4 regions of the Plantactinospora sp. KLBMP9567 genome follow, and region 4 is predicted to be linked to each of the others. Evidence: riboswitches for the same ligand, from Rfam matches in the RefSeq annotation. Region 4 holds a riboswitch; each other region holds the start of a gene.

Region 1 (4,271 bases), on a different contig from region 4:
GCTGACCGTGGTCGCGGTCTACGACGACAGCCCGGTCGACGGTGCCGCCCTGGTCCCCTGGGCGTCGTTCGCCGCCGCGTACGGCCCCGGGGAGCCGGACCGGCTGCTGGTCGACCTCGCCCCGGGGGTGTCGACGGCGGCCGGCCGGCAGGCGCTGGACGCGGCCCTGGCCGACCAGCCGGCAGTCCGGGTACGCGGCCTCGCCGACCAGGCCGACGCGCTCTCCCGCACCCTCGACGAGTTGCTGGGGATCTTCGCGGCCCTGCTCGGCATGTCGGTGCTGATCGCCGTGCTGGGCATCGGCAACACGCTCGCGCTCTCGGTCGTCGAACGCCGCCGGGAGTCGGCGACGGTCCGGGCGCTGGGCCTGTCCCGCCGGCAACTGGCGACCATGCTGCTGACCGAGGCGGCCCTGGCCGGTGCGGTCGGGGCACTGTCCGGGATCGCCCTCGGGCTCGGCCTCGGGTGGACGGCGGCGATGGGTCTGATCAGCAGCTACGGGCACGGGCTGCCGGCCGTACCGGTGGGGCAGCTGGCCCTCTGCGCGGCGCTGGCCGCCTCGGCGGCGGTGCTGGCCAGCCTGCTACCGGCTCGCCGGGCCGCCCGGGCCCCGATCGTCGCCACCCTCGGCGACGACGGGTGAGCCGGGCACGCCCGCCCGTCGTCTTCGGGTAGGGACGGGTCAGCGTCGTTCTCCGGTAGGGACGGGGCACCGATTCCGTACAGGACGGGTTTCCGGCGCCGCCCGGCCGGCAGTATCGACGGCGGGGGCGACCGGGCCGGAAGGAGGGGACGTTGGGGGTCGGGCACGACCACGGGGGGCGGTTGACCCGGGCGGCGGAACGGCACCGGGGACGGCTCTGGGCCGCCTTCGGGCTGCTCGCCGTCCTGATGGTGGTCGAGACGGTCGCCGCGCTGTTCACCGGCTCGCTCGCGCTGCTCTCCGACGCCGGGCACATGTTCACCGACGTGCTCGGGATCGGGATGGCGCTGGCCGCGATCACGGCGGCCCGGCGGGCGGCCGGCGACCCGCAGCGGACCTTCGGGCTCTACCGCCTGGAGGTACTGGCCGCGCTGGCCAACGCGGTACTGCTGTTCGGGGTGGCGCTCTATGTGCTGGTCGAGGCGGTACGCCGGTTCGACGACCCGCCCCGGGTCGCGGCCGGGCCGATGCTGCTGGTGGCCACGCTCGGCCTGCTGGCCAACGCGGCGGCGTTCGGCCTGCTCCGGGCCGGCGCGCGGGAGAGCATCAACCTGCGCGGTGCCTACCTCGAAGTGCTCGGGGACCTGCTCAACTCGGTGGGCGTGATCGTCGCCGCCGTGGTGATCATCCTGACCGGCTGGCGCTGGGCCGATCCGATCGTGGCCCTGGCGGTCGGGCTGTTCATCCTGCCCCGCACCTGGCGGCTCGGCCGGACCGCCGTACGCATCCTGGTGCAGGCCGCGCCCGAGCACCTCGACGTGGCCGCCGTACGCGCCCGGCTGGCCGGCGTACCCGGGGTCTGCGACGTACACGACCTGCACGTCTGGACCCTCACCTCCGGCATGGAGGTGGCCTCGGCGCACCTGAGGCTGGATAGCGATGCGGAGGTCGGTACCGTACTCGCCGCGGCCCGGTCGGCGTTGCGCGAGGACTTCCACATCTCGCACGCCACCCTCCAGGTCGAGCCCAACACCGCCCCCGGAGGCTGCGGGCCCACCGACTGGTGACCGTTCGCGACGCTGCGTCACGGCGTGGCCGGCCGGAAACTGTCGGAATTCCGCCTCAGGAGAGGTCGAGGCTCACCGATAGTTAGCGGCATCTTAAGTTTCGATCCGGCACTTGAGGTTTTTGTCCGGATACATCCTTGCGAAGTAGGAGAATCGTGAATCTAACTCCGGCAACGCCACGTATCCCCGGGCGGCAACTGCCGGTAGGCTCGGCTCCGGTCTCCGCCGGGCGGCGCCCTCCGGCGCCTGCGGAGACCGTCGCCTAATCGCATGCGCGAGCCGGGGAACCACGTACCAGGGGTGCATCCGCGCCAGCGGTAGGGATCTTCCGTCCCGAACCCGTCAGCTAACCCGGTCGGCGGCTGACGGAAGGACATTGTCATATGCCGTTCCTGGCACCCACCCGACAGGCTCCGGCACCCGCGCGGAGAGCCACGAGACTGCCCCGGAAGGCCGCGACGACCGTGGCCGTCGCCCTGGGCATGGTCCTCGCGGCACTCGGCGGCGCACCCGCCGCCGCGGCACCGGAGTACGCGACCCCCGGGACGCTGGCCGCAGCACCCGGCGGGGACGACATCGACGGAGGCACCGACAGCCTGCGCGAGCAGCTTCAGGCCGCCAGCAAGGGCTACCTGACCGCCAAGAACAGGTTGGCCAACTCCGTCAAGCGGCAGACGGAACTGAACCAGCAGCTCGCCGCGCTGCGCACCGAGGTGGCGAGCCGGAGCGAACGGGTCGCCGAGATGGCCGACATGGCGTACCGGACCGGTCGGCTCGGGCAGGTCTCCGCCCTGCTCAACAGCGGTTCTCCGACCAGCCTGGTGGACCGGGCCGCCGCACTCGACACCATCTCGGCGAACGAGAGCCGGGAGCTGCGCGGGCTGCGGGAGAGCCTGGACAAGGAGACCCAGGCCAAGGCGGCGCTCGACAAGGAGGTCGGCGAGCAGCGCAAGCAGGTCGAGGTGATGGAGACCCGCAAGAAGCAGGCCGAACGGGCGCTGGCGGCGGCGAACAACAGCGGCGGCGCCGGCTCGGGGATCAGCGGCAGCGGCGGCGGGTCGGCGCGACCGGCACCCCGCAACGCCGACGGCTCCTTCCCGGACGAGTCGTGCAGTCTCGACGACCCGACCACCAGCGGCTGCATCACCGCGCGCACCCTGCACGCGCTGAAGCAGGCCCAGGCGGCCGGCTTCACCCGGTTCGTCTCCTGCTTCCGCAGCGGCGGCAGCGGCGAGCATCCGAAGGGGCAGGCCTGCGACTTCGCCGCCCAGAAGAACGGGTTCGGCGGGGTGGCGACCGGCGGCGACCGGACGTACGGCAACAACCTGGCGGCGTACTTCGTGCGAAACGCCGATCGACTTGGCGTGCTGTACGTGATCTGGTTCAAGCAGATCTGGCTGCCGAGCAGCGGTTGGAAGACGTACAACGGGGGCAACGGTGACCCGTCCAGCGACCACACCAACCACGTGCACCTGTCGATGAACTGATCGACCGCACCTGACGCACCGATCGCGAACCGCCGGCACCGCCCGCCACCCCTGGGCAGTGCCGGCGGTTCTCGTTCCGCACCCGGCCGTACCCCGAACCGGGTGCGCCGGTCAGCAGCCGATCCGGGCCGAGCCCAGCGCCACGTCGTCGAACCAGAGCGTGTTCGCGCCCTCGCCGTAGCTCTCCCAGCCCAGCCGCAGGTCGGTGAGGCTCGGCCGCCAGTTGGCCCGGTTGTACCACTGTCCGTCGACGTCGTGCGTGGGCGTACCGTCGGCGGTCAGCCCGGTCACCGCGGTGCCGTTGACCCAGGTGGAGAGCCGGCCCTGCGCGCCGTCCACCATGAACTCCAGGCAGGTCCACTGGTTGACCGGCAGCGGCGCGCTGAGCGCGACACCGTTCGGGCTCTGCTCCGGCAGGGTGGCGTCGTCGGAGGCCCGGTTCCACTGCAGGGCGGCGTTCTGCCCACCCATCCGCAGGTCACGGTTGCCGTCGCCCGCGTCCCGCATGGCCAGGAAGGTCACGTGCGAAGTCGGCAGCGCGGTGGTGTGCCGGACCCAGAGCCGGGCGTAGCGCACCGCTCCGACGCTGCCGAGATCCCGGGTGGAGCCGACGAAGACGTGGTTGCAGTAGCCGACGGCGCCGTTGATCCGTACCGACCGGGTGCCCTGGTGCGCGACCGAGGTGTCGATGCTGGCGGTGCCGCTGCCCGAGCAGTCCGGGTAGCTGACGTTCCAGTCGCCGGAGGGTGCCGTGCCGGTCTGGTTCTCGAAGCCGTCGCAGAGCACCGCCGAACCGCAGCCGCTCGGCGGCGGAGTGGTCGGCGGGACCGTCGGCGGCGGGGTGACCGTCGGCGGGGCACTGGTGGGCGGAGTCGTCGGCGGCCTGGTCGTCGGCGGCGCGGTGCCGGGCGGAGTGGTCGGCTCGGCACCGTTGCACGGCTCGCCGTTGAGGGTGAACCCGGTCGGCGCCGCCGAGCTGGCGGCGTAGCTGCCCTGGACGCCGAACTCGGTGGAGCCGCCGGCCGGCAGCGACCCGTTCCAGGCCACGTTCCGGGCGGTCACGGTCGCGCCGGA
Region 2 (4,271 bases), on a different contig from region 4:
AGCGTACGTCCGCCGGAGAGGGTACGGCGGGGCAGGAACCAGCCGGCCGTCCCGACGAACGCCAACACCACCAGCAGGCCGGCTCCGACGCCGAGCAGGTCGACCGCGACCAGCCGGGCGACCACCATCGGCAGCACGAGCACCAGCATGGCCGGCAACAGCAACCGGCGCCAGGCCGGGCGGAGCAGTCCCAGCCCGATCAGGCCCTCCCGCTGCTCGGCCAGGGCCTGCCGGACAAGCCGCTGGTTGGCCACCTCACGGGGTGACATCGAGCCGTACAGCGCACCGAACAGGGCACGTTCCAGCGGTTCCGCGTACGCCGGCATGCTGCCGGTCCGGCTGAGTCCGCCGGGTCGGGCGGCCGTCACACCGCCCCGGCCGTGCAGCATCACCAGTGCGGTCTGGACGGCACCCCAGGCGCCACCGGTGAGATAGCCGAGGTCCGTCGTGCTCAAGTCGCGGGACAACGCCGTCATCCTTAGAGTATGGAGAACCCGCGCACGTCCGTCCCGGGCTGTCCGGTCGAGCCACGGCCGGGCGGGGCGGTCAGCCGGGCAGGTGGCCGGTGAACCACTCCGCCGCCTCCCGGGCCACCTGGTCCAGGGCGCCGGGCTCCTCGAACAGGTGGGTGGCGCCGGGCACCACCCGCAGCTCCGCCCCGGCGTCGAGGTCGGCCAGCGCCTGGTCGTTGAGCCGCAGCACCTCGTCGTCGAGCCCACCGACCAGCAGAAGCGTCTCGGCGCGTACCCGGGGCAGGTCGGCGCCGGCCAGGTCCGGGCGACCGCCGCGGGAGACGACCGCGTACACCCGGTCGGGGCGCTGCGCGGCGGCCGAGAGCGCGGCGGCGGCGCCGGTGCTGGCCCCGAAGAGTCCGATCGGGAGCCGCCCGGCCGGTTCGCCGGTCGCCAGCCAGTCGACGATGCCGATGAGCCGGCCGGTGAGCAGGCCGATGTCGAAACGCAACTCCCCGGTCCGGTCGTCGAGCGCCTCCTCGTCCCGGGTCAGCAGGTCGACCAGCACGGTGGCCAGGGCGCGACGGTTCAGCGCCTCGGCCACCATCCGGTTGCGCGGGCTGTGCCGGGAACTGCCGCTGCCGTGTGCGAACAGGACGATCCCGCGTGCGTCGGCGGGGACGACCAGGTCGCCGGTCAGTCGTACGTCTCCGGCCGGAATCGTGGTCTCGGTGGTCCGGGTGTCCATTCGACTGCCTCCCATGCCTCTTCCCGGCGGAGAGTCGCGGGTGTGGCGCCGACCGCCGTCCTGTCGGTCTTACCCGGCGGCGCCGGGCTCAACCACACGCCGCCAGCCGCCCGGGGCCCGGGTTTGCCGGTACGCAGTCGGGGAAGGCCGGAACGTCCGACCAGGCACCGGGACGGCCGACGTGCCGACCGGCAGACGAACGTGAGGGACGCTATGGCCCGCCAGAAATCCGGCAAGGCGAAGTCCGGCTCGGCCCGCACCGACGAGCCGGGGCAGCAGAATCCCGACCGGAGCGAATGGGCAGACGAGGCTGCCAAGGCGAGGTCGCTCGACGATCCGCGCCGCACGCCGCCGCGTGACGCGGTGGGCATGCCGTCCAGCGGTGAGCGGTACTCGGAGGATCCACGCGACCGCTAGGAGGTCGTACCGGCGCGACTCATGATCGGTGGCCGGGGTGAATTTTCCACGGCGGATCATCCCGGAATTCCCGAGGTCGGCCCGGTTGGTCCGGTAGGCTGACCCCGGTTTCGCCCGGTGGCGCACCCCTCCGCGCCGGCGTGACCGCCGCCGAATCACCAACGAGGTGAGCCGGGGACCCAGGTAGGTGGGGTGAGTCCGCAACCGCGGTAGGGACTTGTTCCGTCCCGAACCCGTCAGCTAACTCGGTAGGCGGGCGACGGAGGGACATGCATGACGGGATCCACACGTCGGCGGTTACCGCTGGCCCTGGCCCTGCTCGCCACGTTCGGCGCGCTCGCCGGAGCAGCACTCCGGCCCGGCGTTGCGGAGGCGAACAGCCCCGCCGTTCTCGGCGACGAAGGCGACACGCCGCTCCTGCGCGACGTGCTCGAATCGACCGGCCGAGGTTACCTACAGGCCAAGAACGCGCTGGCCAACACCCAGGCTCGGCAGGCGAAGATCGCCGCCGAGCTAGGCCGGGTGGAGGGACGGATCGCCGAGCTGCGCCCCCGGGTGGAGCAGGTGGCCCGGACGGCGTACCAGACCGGCCGGATCGGCCCGGTGCTGGTGCTGCTGCACAGCGGCTCGGCGGAGGAACTCCTGGAGCGCGCCCGCGGCCTGGAGGTGGTGGCCCTGCGGGACAACGACGCGCTGCGTGCGCTGGGTCAGGCCCGGGAGCGGGCCACCCGGGCGAAACAGGCACTGGACGCCGAGGTGGTCGAGGAGCGCCGGCAGCTCGCCATCATGCTGCGGCAGAAGCAGGCCGCCGAGCGGGCGCTGGCCCAGGTCGGCGGCGCCTCCACCGGAGGCTTCGTCAATGCCCGCTCACCGGTGGCCCGGTCCGCGCCACGTGCTGCCGACGGCTCCTGGCCGCCGCAGTCGTGCAGCCGGCCCGACCCGACCACCACGGGCTGCGTCACCCCGCGCACCCTGCACGCCTTCAACGAGGCGCGCCGGGCCGGCTTCACCCGGTTCACCGGGTGCTACCGCTCCGGCGGCCCCTACGAGCACCCGAAGGGCCGGGCCTGCGACTTCTCCGCCGAGGCGGGCGGCTTCCGGGGTGCCGCCACGGGCGCCAACCGGACCTACGGCAACAACCTCGCCGCGTTCTTCGTCCGCAACGCCGACCGGATCGGTGTGCTGTACGTGATCTGGTACCGGCAGATCTGGTTGCCGACGACCGGTTGGAAGTCGTACAGCGGTGCGCACGGCGACCCGTCCAGCGACCACACCAACCACGTACACCTGTCGCTGGTCTAGGGGTGCCGATCAGATCTTGACGACTTCTTGCGGTGGGGGCGGCAAGAAGTCGTCAAGATCTCCGGCTTGCCGGCCGGTGGTCAGGTCGGCTCGCCTTCGGGGGCACGACGGGCGGGGGCCCGACCGGCCGGCTGGGCCGGTTGCGGGCCCACCGGGCGGGCCGGCGGGATCGGCCGGGTCACCGACTCCAGGCAGGTGATCCGGACCTTCTCGCCATGGTGCAGCAGCTCCAGTGCGTCGTCCGGCTCGCCGTCACGCAGCGCGTACGTCGCCTCGCGCGGCCGGACGTCGACCCGCAGATGCACGCCCCGATAGCGGAGCGAGAACTCCAACCGGTCGATCCGGCTCGGCAGCCGGGGTGTGAAGGAGAGCGTCGCGGTGTGGTCGCGCATCCCCCCGAACCCGGCCACCAGGGCGATCCAGGCCCCGGCCAGCGAGGCGACGTGCACGCCGTCCCGGGTGTTCTGGTTGAGGTCGTGCAGGTCCATCAGGGCCGCCTCGCCCAGATAGTCGTGCGCGAGTTCGAGGTGCCCGGTCTCGGCGGCCAGCACCGCCTGGGTGCAGGCCGACAGCGACGAGTCGCGGACCGTACGCCGCTCGTAGTAGGCGAAGTTGGCCGCCTTCTCCTCGTCGCTGAACGCGTCGCCGCGCCAGTGCATCGCCAGCACCAGGTCGGCCTGCTTGATCACCTGCTTCCGGTACAGGTCGAAGTAGGGATAGTTGAGCAGCAGCGGGTACTGCTCCGGCGGCGTGTTCGCGAAGTCCCACTCCTGGTGGCGGGTGAAGCCCTCCACCTGCGGATGCACGCCCAGCTCCGGGTCGTACGGGATGTGCATGTCGTGCGCGGCGTCCCGCCAGGCCGCCGTCTCCTCGTCGTCGACGCCCAGCTTCCAGGCCTCCTCGCCGTGCCGGGCGGCAGCGTCGGCGGCGGCCAGCAGGTTCCGCTGGGCCATCAGGTTGGTGTAGACGTTGTCGTTCTTCACCGCCGTGTACTCGTCCGGCCCGGTCACCCCGTCCAGGTGGAACCGGCCGTCCCGGTCGTGGTGCCCGAGCGAGCGCCAGAGCCGGGCGGTCTCCACCAGCAGTTCCAGCCCGATCTCGCGCTCGAACTGCTCGTCGTCGGTCGCCTGCACGTACCGGCGTACCGCGTCCGCGATGTCGGCCGCGATGTGGAACCCGGCGGTGCCGGCCGGCCAGTACGCCGAGGTCTCCTGGCCCCGGATGGTCCGCCACGGGAACGCGGCGCCATGCAGCCCCAGCGTCCGGGCCCGCTCCTGGGCCAGGTGCAGGGTGGAGTGCCGCCAGCGCAGCGCGGAGGCGACCGCCGACGGCAGGGTGTAGGTCAGCACCGG
Region 3 (4,271 bases), on a different contig from region 4:
TGCACCGCTCACCGGCGGTGCTCACCGAACTGCTCACCGGTCTGCTCCCGCTGCTGCCCCGGCACTTCGAGGCGCACCTCTCCCCCGGTGGCGAGGCGGTGCTGGCCCGGGAGTACCCGGTCAGGTCGCGCGGGGCGCACCTGAAGATGGCGCTCACCGACCCGGACCGGCTGGCCCGGGTGGCGCCCGGCGGCGAGGTGCTCAGCGAGGCCGACGTGCCGGAACTGACCGCGTTCTACCGGGCGGCCTATCCCGGCAACTGGTTCGATCCCCGGATGGTCGGGACCGGCCACTACGTGGGGATGCGCCGGTACGGCGAGCTGGTCGCCGTTGCCGGGGTGCACGTCTGGTCGCCGCGATACCGGGTGGGCGCGCTGGGCAACGTGACGACGGCTGCGGCGTACCGGGGGCAGGGGCTGGCCAGCACGGTGGTGGCGACACTCTGCCGGCGGCTGCTGGAGACCGTCGACACGGTGGCGCTGAACGTCGTCGCGGAGAACACCGCCGCGTACAAGCTGTACGACCGGCTCGGCTTCACCCCGGTCGCCGAGTACACCGAGTACGTCGTCGGCGAGCCGTCACCCGCAACCGGCGCGGACGACCGTCCTCTTTGAACCCGGCCACCACCACGTCCTCCGGGGCAACACGATCGCCGAGGCGTTCGTCGGCTCGGTCACCCTCGGGGAGGCGCCGCACCGGTCCGAACCGGCCGACCCTTGTCAACGGTCGGCACCCCGGGCACCATGTCAACGTTCTCGAAAGCCGCCAGTCCGCCGGGCGTGGCGGACCTGCGTCCGCCCGGTCCGTACGCCTGTCGTCCACCCCTTGCTTTCGCCAGCCGATCTGTCGCCGAGGAGGCGCCGGTGCTTGAGGAGTTCATGGGCATTCCCGCCCACCCCTTCCTGGTCCATGCCGCGGTGGTGTTCGTGCCACTGCTCGCGTTGACCGCGGTCGGGTACGCGTTCGTTCCGTTCGTCCGACCGCACCTGCGTTGGGTGCTGGGACTGCTCGCGGTCGCCACCCCGCTGGCCGCACTGATGGCCAAGCTCTCCGGTGACCGGTTCCTCGCCCGGCTGGAGTCCCGTAACCGGGTCAGTCCGGAGTACGTGCCGCGACTGGCGGAGCACCAGGATCTCGGCACCAACACCCTGTACGCGACGATCGCGCTCGGGGTGCTGACCCTGGCGCTGGTCTTCCTGGTCAAGCCCCGGGCCACCGCCGCACCGGTGACCGCCGGGACCGAGGGGAGCGCCGAGGGCGGCGCGGCCGCTGCCGCCGCCAAGGGGTCGCCGGTGCTGACCCTGGTGCTCGGGGTGCTGTCCCTGGCGGCGGCCGGGATCACCCTGTACTACGTGTTCCGCACCGGCGACACGGGCGCCCAGGCGGTGTGGCAGGGCCAGTGATTCCCGCCTGAGCACGGGCACGCACGGCCGGCGTCTGGTCGGTACTACTACCGGCGGGCGGGGCGGGTCAGGACGAGTAGCCCCGGGTGGCCGCCCAGTTCGCCAGGTCGATGGTGGTCATCCAGTAGTTGCTGTCCTCGCCCGGGATGGCCGGGTCGGCGATCTTCACCGTACGGCCGTCGTCGCGGTAGCCGACCACGGTCAGGTAGTGCCCGCCGGGGTAGCTGTGCCAGCCGCCGTCGAGGTCGGTCGCCGAGCCGGCGATGTTGACCACCACGGCGTACCCGCTGGTGACGGCGTGCACGACGTCGGCCTGGAGCCGGTCCATCTGGGCCGGGGTGGCCGCGCCGCCGGGGATGGCGGTGGTACGGTAGAAGTCGGTTCCGGTGATCTTGTTGAGCACCCGGGTGGTGTCCTCGGCCGAGTTGGTGCCGCTCATCGTGGTGCCGAGGTCGGCGGCGACGGCGTCCTGGCTCGGCTGCTTGTCCCGGACGGTCAGCGCGATCCGGGTGGCGGCCGGGCCGCAGTACCAGCCGTTGATCTGGGCCTGGAACTCGTAGTCCAGCAGCTTCGACTCCGGCGGCGCCGGGGGCTTACTCGGGGTGCTGGCGGGGGCCGCCTTCGCCGCCTTGGTGGTCGGCGCGGTGGTCGTCGACTGCGACGGGGTCGCCGGGGCGGTCGTTTCCGGCGCGGTGGTCTCCGGTGCGGTGACGATGGCCGCTCCGGCCTGTCCCGCCGGGGCGCCGAGTTCGGCGACGGCGACGGTCGAGGTCTCCGGGGCCTCCGCCGAGCCGGTCGAGGCCAGGACGACCCCGCTGGACGCGGCAGCGGCGAGCACCGCGGCCGAGGCGAGCGCGAGCCGGTTACGCCGGCCCGACATGGCGGTCCGGAACCGCCCGTTAATTGCGTGCTTCAACGTTATCCTCCACGGGAAATGCGCGTCACCGCCACCGGGGGGCAAGGAATGACGCGGCGTTTCGGTCGCTGCCGGAATGTGACGTGAAATCGCACGGAATCGCACGGACGAAATCGCCCGGGAGAGGCCCGCCGACGCATTCGGCGGAACGGGCCGACGGTACGGACGGACCGACGGTGCGCCAGCCGGTGGGAGCGCCGCTATCGGCGTACCGGCGGAATCAGCGCTACCACGATCCGTCGCGACCGGCCGGCGGCCTCACCGGGACCGCGACCAGTTGGCCGGCGGACCCGGCAGTGCCCGCGCGTCGACGACTTCCGCGTCACAGACCGCTATCGGGCCAGGTTCAGGTGCCGGCCTGGGGTCGGCCGGTCCGGTCAGGGCGGTCCGGGACGGTCGCGGCGACCGGGAGTGGAGCCGCAACGCAGCGAGGGAACTGGGGGGACGGGCCAGGGCCCGGGTGGTGCGGCACGAACAGCTACTCCTTCCGACACCGCCTACCGGGTTAGCTGACGGATTCGGGCGGGAAGGCCGCCCTACCACGGGCCAGCGGCTCGCGGATTCACCCCAGATAACTGTGGGTCCCCGGCTCGTTACAGAACGACTCGGCGGGTCTGCTCCGGTGTCACCCAGATGGCGACCAAGGGGCCGGACCAGACCCGCCGACATTACTGGCCGCCTTCCGCCGTTGCCAACCCCACTGAACAGCGAAAACAGGGCTTGACAGCGCGATCGGGACGACCGGCGACCGGGCTTGGGGCGGCGGGCGGCCGCGCAGATAAACCGGCATGATCATGTACGCGTACGGTATGACGGAAATGACCGGCTTGGCGCGGTGGTCCGAGCATGGGACGAGGACTCCAGGAGGCTCCTTCCGATGACAACCGTGCACGAAGCGACCTACGACCTGCTCCGCTCCCTCGGCCTCACCACCCTGTTCGGCAACCCGGGCTCCACCGAGGAGCCATTCCTGAAGAACTTTCCGGCCGACTTCGCCTACGTTCTGGCTCTCCAGGAGGCCTCCGCGGTCGCGATGGCGGACGGCTACGCGCAGGCAACCGGCCGGCCGGTGCACGTCAACCTGCACACCGCACCCGGCACCGGAAACGGAATGGGCAGCCTCGTCACCGCCTGGCACAACAAGACACCCATGATCGTTACCGCCGGCCAGCAGACCCGGACGATGAATTTGTCCGAGCCGATGCTGACGAACGTGCGCCCGACCCAACTGCCCGAGCCGTACGTCAAATGGAGCCACGAACCACTGCGCGCGCAGGACATTCCCGAGGCATTCATGCGGGCGCTCGCCACCGCCGTACAGCCGCCGGCCGGGCCGGTGTACCTCTCCCTGCCGCTGGACGACTGGGACGAGCCGGCCAGCGGCACCGCGCAGGTACGCCGGATCAGCACCCGGGTCGCACCCGATCCGACGGAACTGGACCGGTTCGCCGAGATCCTGGCGGCGAGCCGGAACCCCGTGCTGGTGATCGGATCCGCGGTCGACCGCAGCGGCGGCTGGGCCGAGGCGGTCGCCCTGGCCGAGCGGAGCCGGGCACCGGTCTGGCAGCCGCCGTTCGCGGACCGGGTCGGCTTCCCCCAGGACCATCCCCAGTTCCAGGGACTGCTGCCACCGGCGATCGGGCCGCTGGCCGAGAAACTGGTCGGACACGACACCGTACTGGTGGTCGGTGCCCCGGTGTTCCGTTACTACCCGTACGTCCCCGGCCGGCGGGGCTATCTGCCGGACGGCACCCGGCTGCTGCACGTCACCGACGACCCGGCCGAGGCGGCCCGGGCACCGGTCGGCGACAGCCTGGTCGGCGACGTCAGGCTGGCCTGCGCCGGGCTGGCCGAGCGGCTGCCATCGACCGACCGGCCGATGCCACCGCCCCGGGCCGGCGCGCCGGACGGGGCCGCCGGCACCCCGCTGAGCCCGGAGGCGCTCTTCGGCG
Region 4 (4,271 bases):
GTGCACGCGCGGCCCACCGTCGGCGCGCACGGTCGCCAGGTAGCCGAGACCCGGGCCGTACTGCTGGATGAGGACGCGGATCGCGTCGGCGAGTCGGGGCTCGTCAGAGGCGAATTCGGACCAGGATGCCATGGGTACATTCTATCGAACACATGTTCGATCACCTACCCCGATCCCACCCATCGGCGAGGTCGCGCCCCGTCGACTCCGCTCGACTCGCTAAGGTGATCCGGTGCTGCTCTCCGACCACGACCTAGTGATCGAGATCAAGGCGGGCGCGCTCGCGCTTGAGCCGTTCGAGCCCGCGCTGGTGCAGCCGTCGAGCATCGACGTACGCCTGGACCGGCTCTTCCGGGTCTTCAACAACCACCTCTACACGCACATCGACCCGGCGGTGCAGCAGGACGACCTGACCTCGCTGGTCGACGTGCCGGACGGCGAGCCGTTCGTGCTGCACCCGGGTGAGTTCGTGCTCGCCTCCACGCTGGAGGTGATCTCCCTCGGCGACCAGCTGGCGGGAAGACTCGAAGGAAAATCGAGTCTGGGCCGGCTCGGCCTGCTCACCCACTCGACCGCGGGCTTCATCGACCCCGGCTTCTCCGGGCACGTCACGCTGGAGCTGTCGAACGTGGCCAACCTGCCGATCCGGCTCTGGCCCGGGATGAAGATCGGCCAGCTCTGCATCTTCCGGCTCTCGTCGCCGTCCGCCCACCCGTACGGGTCGGCCGTCTACGGCTCGCGTTACCAGGGGCAGCGCGGCCCTACCCCGAGCCGCTCCTGGCAGAACTGGCGCACCTGGCCCACCCGCTGAGGCTGTTGGCGACAGAAGCAGCACGCCTGCACCGAACGGCCCGGGCCGGGCCGGACGGGCAGCCGGGAACGCGAACAGAACCGAATGGCAGAACCCCCGCCGCACCTGCGCGACGGGGGTTCTGCCATTGACTCGGTCCGGGAGACGTCAGCCGGGTCTACCGAAGCTGTGGATCTCGCCGTCGTCCATCCGCTTCATCTTGATCGGTTCGCCGGCCCGGGAGGCGTGCACGATCCAGCCGTCGCCGACGTACATGCCGACGTGGCTGAGGTCGGCGTAGTAGAAGACCAGGTCACCGGGGCGTAGCGCGGAGCGGCTGATGCTGGCGGTCTGGCCGCGCTGGGCCCGGGCGTTGTGCGGCAGCGACACGCCGCCCTGGTTCCAGGCCGCCAGGGTCAGGCCGGAGCAGTCGTACGAGCCGGGACCTTCGGCACCCCACTTGTACGGCTTGCCGATCTGGGCACAGGCGAACTTGACCGCCTTGCCGGCCGCACCTCCAGGGTAGGTGGCCGGGCAGGGCGCGGGCCGCAGCGGGCCGGCCGAGCCGTTCCCGTACGCCTGGATCCGCAGCTTCTGCAACCGCTCGACCTCGGCGTCGATTTCCTTCTTCTTCGCCGCCAACTCTTTCTCGGTCTTGGTCAACTGGCTGACCAGCCGGTCCAGCGGAGCCTTCTGGGAGGCGTACTTGTCCTTGAGTTCGACGACCGCCTGCACCTCGCGCTGCTGCTGCCGCGCGAACTGGTCGAGCACCGAGAGCTGGCCGACCAGCGCGGTCGGCGACTTCGAGGTGAGCAGGGCGTTGACCGCCGAGGCCTTGTCACCCTTGTACGCCTGCACCGCGAAGTCGCTCACCCGGTTCATCGCGGCGTCGATCTGCGACTGGAGCGGGGCGATCTTCTTCTGCAGGGCGGCGGCCTGCTTCTTCTTCGCGGCCAGGTCCTGCCGGGTGGCGTTGTGCTTCTCGACGACCGGCTCCAGCTTGCGCCAGGCGGTGTCGATCTGCTGCTCGATCTCGGCCACCGTCGGTTCGGCGAGCGCCGGCGTCGTGCCGGTGAGCAACACCGCGGCGCTGGCCAGTGCGGTGAGCGCGATGGCGAGAATGGACCTTCGAGGGCGCGGTTTCGCGTTCCCGGCGTCGGTGGATGCCGACCGGAGGGATGGCGACCGCGACGGGGCAGGGGGAGCCACCGGGGTCCGTACTCCTTCTTCCGTAGCCCGCCTACCGGGTTAGCTGACGGGTTCGGGCGGGAAGATTGTCGCCCTACCGCGTGAGACGCGGATTCACCCCATGAAGCTCGGGTCCCCGGTTCGCTGAGTGTGACGATTCGGCGGTGTCGAGACGTCGCCGCCCGGCTAGGCGGCCTGCCGTCGGCTCGACGGTCCCCAACACTAGAGAAGGGTGTTATCCAAACGCAACCCCGTGATCTGAGTCGATTCGTTAGGTATCGGACCAGTCGCTGACGGTGGGAGCCACTGGGATTCTTCACGGTGGCGGAGCCCGCACTGGAGACGCCGAACACGCTGCGTGTCGGTGAAAGTTTTCTGCATAGCGACGAGCTTCCTCGGCAGGTATTGACGGGCACCGGTCCCGGGTGGAGGGTGATCTTCAGGCCCACCCCCGGCTCATGGAGGTTCGATGCTTCCCACCACACACCCGCTGAGCAGGAGAATCGCGATCGGAGCCGCGGTCGTCGGCGCCGCCGCGCTGCTGCCGGCCAGCCCCGCGCCAGCCACCGTCGCACTCCCCGACACCCGGCAACAGGAGTACGCCGCCGCGGCGGCCGAGTTCGGCGTACCCGAGAGCGTGCTGCTCGGCGTCTCCTATCTGGAATCCCGCTGGGACACGAATGCCGGCACGCCGAGCACCAGCGGCGGGTACGGCCCGATGCACCTGACCGACGTCGCCGGGCTGGCCGCCGAGCCGGAACACCCGGAGCACGGCGAGGACCGGCGCGGTGACCCGGCCCGGCCCGCCCGACCGGCGACCGGACCCGCCGGCCCGCACGTCGACCGGACCGGCGACACACCGCCCGGCGGGCAGACCCTGGACGCCGCCGCCGCGCTGACCGGGGTCGACGAGCACGTGCTCCGCGCCGAACCGGCAGCGAACATCCGGGGCGGGGCGGCGCTGCTGGCGTCGTACCAGCAGGCGCTGGCCGCGCCGACGGGCCGGGCCAGCGACCCGGCGACCTGGTACGGCGCGGTGGCCCGGTACGCCGGCAGCGACCGCGCGGACGCCGCGGCGGCCTTCGCCGACGAGGTGTACCGGACCCTCGCCGAGGGCGCCAGCCGGACCACGGACGACGGCCACCGGATCACCCTGCCCGGGAGGCCGGGGATCGCCCCGCAGCGCTCCTGGCTGGACCGGCTCGGCCTGCCCGGCACGCCCCGTCCGGACGGACTGGAATGCCCGCGCGACATCTCCTGCGAGTGGATCCCGGCCCCCTACCAGGCGCTCGGGGACGGCGACTACGGCAACCACGACCTCTCCGACCGGCCGGGCCGGCAGAAGATCGAGTACATCGTCATCCACGACACCGAGGGCAGCTACGACACCACCCTGCGGCTGGTGCAGGACCCCACCTACGTGAGCTGGCAGTACACGCTCCGCTCGGCGGACGGGCACATCGCGCAGCACGTAAAGGGCAAGGACGTGGCCTGGCACGCCGGCAACTGGTACGTCAACGCCAAGGCGATCGGCCTCGAACACGAGGGCTTCGCCGCCCAGGGCACCTGGTACACCGAGGCGATGTACCGGACCTCGGCCAAACTCGTCCGCTACCTCGCCGACCGGTACGACATCCCGCTCGACCGCGACCACGTCATCGGGCACGACAACGTCCCCGGCATCCTGCCGGCGAACGTGCGCGGCATGCACTGGGACCCGGGCCCGTACTGGGACTGGTCGCACTACTTCGATCTGCTCAAGGCGCCGTTCCGGGGCATCGGCCTGCCGGCCGCCGGCCTGGTCACCATCGACCCGGACTTCGCCACCAACCGGCCGGCCTTCACCGGCTGCGAGACCGCCGGGGTGCCCTGCCCGTCGCGCGGCTCCTCCTCGGTGATCCTGCGCAGCGCGCCGGCCGCCGACGCGCCACTGGTGAACGACATCGCGCTGCGCCCGGACGGCACCCCGAACACCATGCACATCTCCGACCACGGTGCCCGGGCCTCGGCCGGGCAGACGTACGCGCTCGCCGGCCGGCAGGGCGACTGGACGGCGATCTGGTATCTCGGGCAGAAGGCGTGGTTCCACAACCCGAGGAGCAACCCGGCCGCGAAGTGGGCGCTCGGGCTGGTCGCGACGCCGAAGCCGGGCCGGGCGACGATCCCGGTGTACGGCAGGGCGTACCCGGAACCGGACGCCTATCCGACCGGCGTACCGGTGCAGGCGGTCACGCCGTTGCAGTACACCCTCGCCGCCGGGCAGCGGTACGCCGTCGGCAACGTACTGCCCAGC

The links. A riboswitch is a leader RNA that binds a small molecule or an ion and turns the genes downstream of it on or off. The one in region 4 is predicted to bind cyclic di-AMP.
Region 1: another riboswitch for cyclic di-AMP. It lies ahead of R6Y94_RS02975 (hypothetical protein); the one in region 4 lies ahead of R6Y94_RS25975 (C40 family peptidase).
Region 2: another riboswitch for cyclic di-AMP. It lies ahead of R6Y94_RS27575 (hypothetical protein); the one in region 4 lies ahead of R6Y94_RS25975 (C40 family peptidase).
Region 3: another riboswitch for cyclic di-AMP. It lies ahead of R6Y94_RS36770 (C39 family peptidase); the one in region 4 lies ahead of R6Y94_RS25975 (C40 family peptidase).

Annotation. Positions count from the first base shown of each region.
Region 1 is NZ_JAWQRR010000006.1:36,701-40,971, reverse strand. It holds gene R6Y94_RS02985 (ABC transporter permease) at 1-643, shown strand, start outside; gene R6Y94_RS02980 (cation diffusion facilitator family transporter) at 796-1,710, shown strand; cyclic di-AMP (ydaO/yuaA leader) riboswitch at 1,960-2,087, shown strand; gene R6Y94_RS02975 (hypothetical protein) at 2,094-3,197, shown strand; gene R6Y94_RS02970 (cellulose-binding domain-containing protein) at 3,309-4,271, opposite strand, start outside.
Region 2 is NZ_JAWQRR010000038.1:50,687-54,957, forward strand. It holds partial or broken gene R6Y94_RS27560 (TIGR04222 domain-containing membrane protein) at 1-506, opposite strand, end outside; gene R6Y94_RS27565 (hydrolase) at 547-1,200, opposite strand; gene R6Y94_RS27570 (hypothetical protein) at 1,414-1,617, shown strand; cyclic di-AMP (ydaO/yuaA leader) riboswitch at 1,756-1,888, shown strand; gene R6Y94_RS27575 (hypothetical protein) at 1,891-2,919, shown strand; gene R6Y94_RS27580 (glycoside hydrolase family 65 protein) at 3,000-4,271, opposite strand, start outside.
Region 3 is NZ_JAWQRR010000050.1:1,040-5,310, reverse strand. It holds gene R6Y94_RS36780 (GNAT family N-acetyltransferase) at 1-614, shown strand, start outside; gene R6Y94_RS36775 (DUF2231 domain-containing protein) at 864-1,403, shown strand; gene R6Y94_RS36770 (C39 family peptidase) at 1,471-2,319, opposite strand; cyclic di-AMP (ydaO/yuaA leader) riboswitch at 2,799-2,940, opposite strand; gene mdlC (benzoylformate decarboxylase) at 3,197-4,271, shown strand, end outside.
Region 4 is NZ_JAWQRR010000034.1:164,287-168,557, forward strand. It holds gene R6Y94_RS25965 (pyridoxamine 5'-phosphate oxidase family protein) at 1-132, opposite strand, end outside; gene dcd (dCTP deaminase) at 233-811, shown strand; gene R6Y94_RS25975 (C40 family peptidase) at 959-1,999, opposite strand; cyclic di-AMP (ydaO/yuaA leader) riboswitch at 2,012-2,152, opposite strand; gene R6Y94_RS25980 (peptidoglycan recognition family protein) at 2,448-4,271, shown strand, end outside.